One region of the Hydrogenophaga bisanensis genome, then DNA from elsewhere that is predicted to be linked to it. Evidence: predicted binding sites of a transcription regulator. Region 1 holds the regulator's gene; the other holds the start of a gene.
The links. Region 1 encodes FNR, which switches genes on or off when oxygen is low (the NO sensors DNR and NnrR bind a similar motif). Its sites were predicted from a motif close to TTGATNNNNATCAA; they were not measured.
Positions count from the first base shown of each region.

Region 2: the regulator FNR is predicted to act here: its motif matches at 796-809, upstream of ACFQNJ_RS17410 (fatty acid desaturase).

Region 1 covers NZ_JBHTBX010000001.1:179,771-181,971, forward strand. Annotated here, with positions in the region: gene hemN (oxygen-independent coproporphyrinogen III oxidase) at 1-664, opposite strand, end outside; gene fnr (fumarate/nitrate reduction transcriptional regulator Fnr) at 845-1,564, shown strand; gene ACFQNJ_RS00895 (hypothetical protein) at 1,608-1,901, opposite strand; gene ACFQNJ_RS00900 (FixH family protein) at 1,980-2,201, opposite strand, start outside.
Region 2 covers NZ_JBHTBX010000016.1:17,339-19,539, reverse strand. Annotated here, with positions in the region: gene dcd (dCTP deaminase) at 180-749, shown strand; gene ACFQNJ_RS17410 (fatty acid desaturase) at 906-2,009, shown strand.

The DNA.
Region 1 (2,201 bases):
CGGGCGTCTGAAGAGGCAAGCCGTAGATCAGATCCACATTGACCGATTCGAACCCGATCTTGCGGGCGGTTTCGACCAGCTTGAACACCTGCTCGGCCGGTTGCACACGATGAACCGCCTTCTGGACCGCCGGATCGAAGTCCTGCACGCCAAAACTGAGCCGGTTGAAGCCCAGTCGCGCCAGTGTCTGCAACCGCTGGTCGGTCACCGTGCGGGGATCCACCTCGATGGAGTATTCCCCCCCGGGCACTAGCGTGAAATTGCGGCGCAACATGGTCATGAGGTCTTCCAGCTCGGGGTCCGAGAGGAAGGTGGGTGTGCCGCCCCCCAGGTGAAGCTGGGACACGGCATGGCCCTTGCCGAAGTGCTGGACCTGAAGCTCGACCTCGCGGCTGAGATAGCGAAGGTACTCGGCCGCCCGCTCGTGGTGCTTGGTGATCACCTTGTTGCAGGCGCAGTAATAGCACACAGACTCGCAGAACGGAATGTGCACGTAAATCGACAGCGGCAGCGCCATGGACCCGGCCGCACGCTGTTCCAGTGCCTGGATGTAGTCGCTTTCAACAAACGCCTCCACGAACCGATCAGCGGTGGGATAGGAGGTGTAACGGGGACCGGGCACATCGAACCGCTTGAGCAGTTCGTCTGAAATGGCATGACTCACGGAAGATTCTCCAAACTTGTCTGGAACTGTGCACGAACGCATGCCTGCGCCCCTTGATCTTCATCAAGCGCCTGGCGACTACTGGGGAAACCACCGTCATCAAATCCGCGCCAGCACTGTGTTTCTCGACACCCGACAATCCTTTGGGTTAAGCTTGCGCGCGAAATACTCGCAAAAAGCATGGACATCCAAAGCATCAAAGTCGCCTGTTCGAGTTGCAACCTGCGGGAGTTGTGTCTGCCGATGGGCCTCAACGCGGACGAAATCGACAAGCTCGACAGCGTCATCAGCACACGCCGGCGGATCAAACGCGGGACGTCACTGTTCAACACCGGGGACAAATTCACCTCGCTGTACGCGGTCCGTTCAGGGTTCTTCAAGACCTGCATCACCACGGCAGATGGCCGGGATCAGGTGACCGGCTTCCAGATGACGGGCGAGATCATCGGCCTGGATGGCATCGTCAACGATCGGCACTCCTGTGATGCGATCGCGCTGGAGGATGCCGAAGTCTGTGTAATGCCTTTTGATCAGGTGGAGGAACTCTCCCGCGAGTTCACCACGCTCCAGCACCACGTGCACAAGATCATGAGCCGAGAGATCGTCCGCGATCATTCGGTGATGCTGCTGCTGGGCAGCATGCGGGCGGAAGAGCGTCTGGCGGCCTTCCTGCTGAACCTGGTGCAGCGCCTGCACGCGCGCGGGTTCTCCCAGTCGGAACTCATCCTGCGCATGACCCGCGAGGAGATTGGCAGCTATCTGGGCATGAAGCTGGAGACAGTCAGTCGCACCTTCTCCAAGTTCGTGGAGGAAGGCATCATCGAGGTGAAGCAGCGCTACGTGCACATCAAGGACACGGACGCCCTGCGAAAGATTGTCAACCCTCAGCCCTGCCGCTGAGTCGAGGGTTTGCCGAGGCGCAAGCAACGCGCCCCGGTATCAGTCAGTTGCAACCGTTGCGGGCGCAGTCCCTGGGTCGTTCGTCGGGCGGCACGGGACAGCGGTTGACCTCAAACGGGGACATCGCAAGCATGGTGGTGAGTGTGCTGGACGCCATGGCAAACACCCAGAAGACAAAGAACGCCAAGGTGTACACCGCCTGACGGGACATGGCCACCGGCTCGCCGAACCAGTGGAGATCACCCGGGTCGACCACCGCGAACACCAGCATTTCCATCACACCAGCGACCAGAAAAGCTGGCCAGGCAATCCACATCCATCTTTGGGCTTTTCCCATCGTCTGCTCTCCTGACTGACTGGTGAACGGATCCCCGGCATTCATACGGTGTGCGCCCAAGTCTGGGCGCACGAACCGTCACTTGCCCGCAGGCACCACCGGCGACGCGGCGTGGTTGCGCGCCTGATGGGCGGGCTGCATCCGGATGAGCGCCTCTTCCCGCGCCTTGCCTTCCAGATCCTTGGCGGCCGCCAGGTCCCGCTCGTACACGACCTTGTCCAGCACGGGGTCGGGGTTGCGCACCGCCAGGATGACCGTGGCAATGCCCGCCACGACCACCAGCAGCGGACCGCCGACGAC
Region 2 (2,201 bases), on a different contig from region 1:
TCGCCAAAGTGGTTGATGAACTCGCGGCTGAGCGACGAAAGCGGGGCGGCAGGTGACACGTCAATCCTTTCGAAGTTGCTGAATTTTCAGAAAGTTCTGAAAACCATGAACACCGCCAGGGATTTCTCCGGCCGGCCTGCCTACAATCTCACCCCACACCACAGGCTGGAGCACACCGCATGAGCATCAAGAGCGACAAATGGATCCGCCGCATGGCCGAGCAGCACGGCATGATCGAGCCCTTCGAGCCCGGCCAGATCCGGCAGAACGCCGCCGGGCAGAAGATCGTCAGCTACGGCACCAGCAGCTATGGCTACGACATCCGCTGTGCGCCCGAATTCAAGGTCTTCACCAACATCCACAGCACGGTGGTGGACCCGAAAAATTTCGATGAGAAAAGTTTTGTCGACATCAACGCCGATGTCTGCATCATTCCGCCCAACAGTTTTGCGCTGGCGCGGACCATGGAATACTTCCGTATTCCCCGCAATGTGTTGACCGTGTGCCTCGGCAAGAGCACCTACGCCCGTTGCGGCATCATTGTCAACGTGACCCCGTTCGAGCCCGAATGGGAAGGCTACGTCACGCTGGAGTTCTCCAACACCACCCCGCTGCCGGCCAAGATCTACGCCGGTGAAGGCTGCGCCCAGGTGCTGTTCTTTGAAAGCGACGAAGTCTGCGAGACTAGCTATAAAGACCGCGGTGGCAAATACCAGGGCCAGGTGGGTGTGACGCTGCCCAAGACCTGAGCATCCAATCCCTTGGCGTGAACGTCATCACGCCGCCTGTCCTGGTTTGACCGATGTCAAGCAGGGTGTAAGCAAGTGCAGTTAGTATGCGGGCGCCCGCGGTGATGTCTGGCGGGTGCCCCTGCGCCGGGCGGTTGGCGTGAATTCCGGCCATCCATGTCCCAGAATCCTCCCGAGATCCATCCCCCCCAGCCTATTCCTGCCGACGCGCCGCTGCCCCACCGCAAGGTGATCCGCGGCTGGCTCACGCCCATCGCCGAACGAGAAACTGCCCGCGGCATCGTCTTGCTGGCGCTGGACTGGGTGATCTTCGCTGCGCTCATCGTCGGCACCGTGTTGCTGCAGGCCTGGTGGGCCAAGCTGCTGTGCGGTCTGGCCGCCGGCTTCGTCATCGGCCGCCTGTTCATCATCGGCCACGACGCCTGCCACCAGAGCTACACCCCGCACCGCGGCCTCAACCGCATTCTGGGGCGCATCGCCATGATGCCCTCGCTCACGCCCTATAGTCTGTGGGAAGTCGGCCACAACGTCGTGCACCACGGCTACACCAACCTCAAGGGCGTGGACTTCGTCTGGGCGCCCCTGACCAAAGAAGAGTTTGAGGCCCTGTCGCCTGGCCGCCGCGCCATGGAACGCATCTACCGCAGTGGCTGGGGTCCGGCCCTGTACTACCTGGTGGAAATGTGGTGGAACCGCATGTATTTCCCCCGCAAGAGCTACATGGGCACCCGCCGTGCCGAATTCACCTGGGACGGCGTCTTCGTCACCGCCACCGCCGCCGTGTGGATCGCCGCCCTGATCGGCGCCGCCTACGCCACCGAGCAATCGGCCTGGGCGCTGGTGGGCTATGGCTTCGTCATTCCCTTCCTGTTCTGGAACGCCATGATCGGCTTCGTGGTGTACGTGCACCACACCCACACCGCCGTGCAGTGGCACGACGACAAGCACGCCTGGGCCAAGGCCGCGCCCTTCGTGTCCACCACCGTGCACATGACCTTCCCGTTCAAGATCGGCGCGATGATGCACCACATCATGGAGCACACCGCCCACCACGTGGACATGAGCGTGCCGCTGTACAAGCTCAAGAACGCCCAGAAACTGCTGGAAGACACGCTGCCCGGCCGCATCATCATCCAGCACTTCTCGTGGCGCTGGTACTTTGAGACGGCGCGCAAGTGCAAGCTGTACGACTTCACCCGCCGCTGCTGGACCGACTTCCAGGGCCGCCCCACCAGCGACTTCAAGCCGGCCATCGCCTGATGGTCTGCCGGCCGGGGTGAGGGCCGGCTGCCACAGCGGCGGTACTGCATCACACCCGATCCCCTCAAACGGGCACCTTCGCCAGAAGGTGCCCGTTTTTCGTTGGGCGTTTGCGCTGGCCTTTGCATAATGCTTTGGTGCTCGCCATCTGGGCAGCATCAGGCGGCAAGGGAGCCGGTCACACCAGCAGAG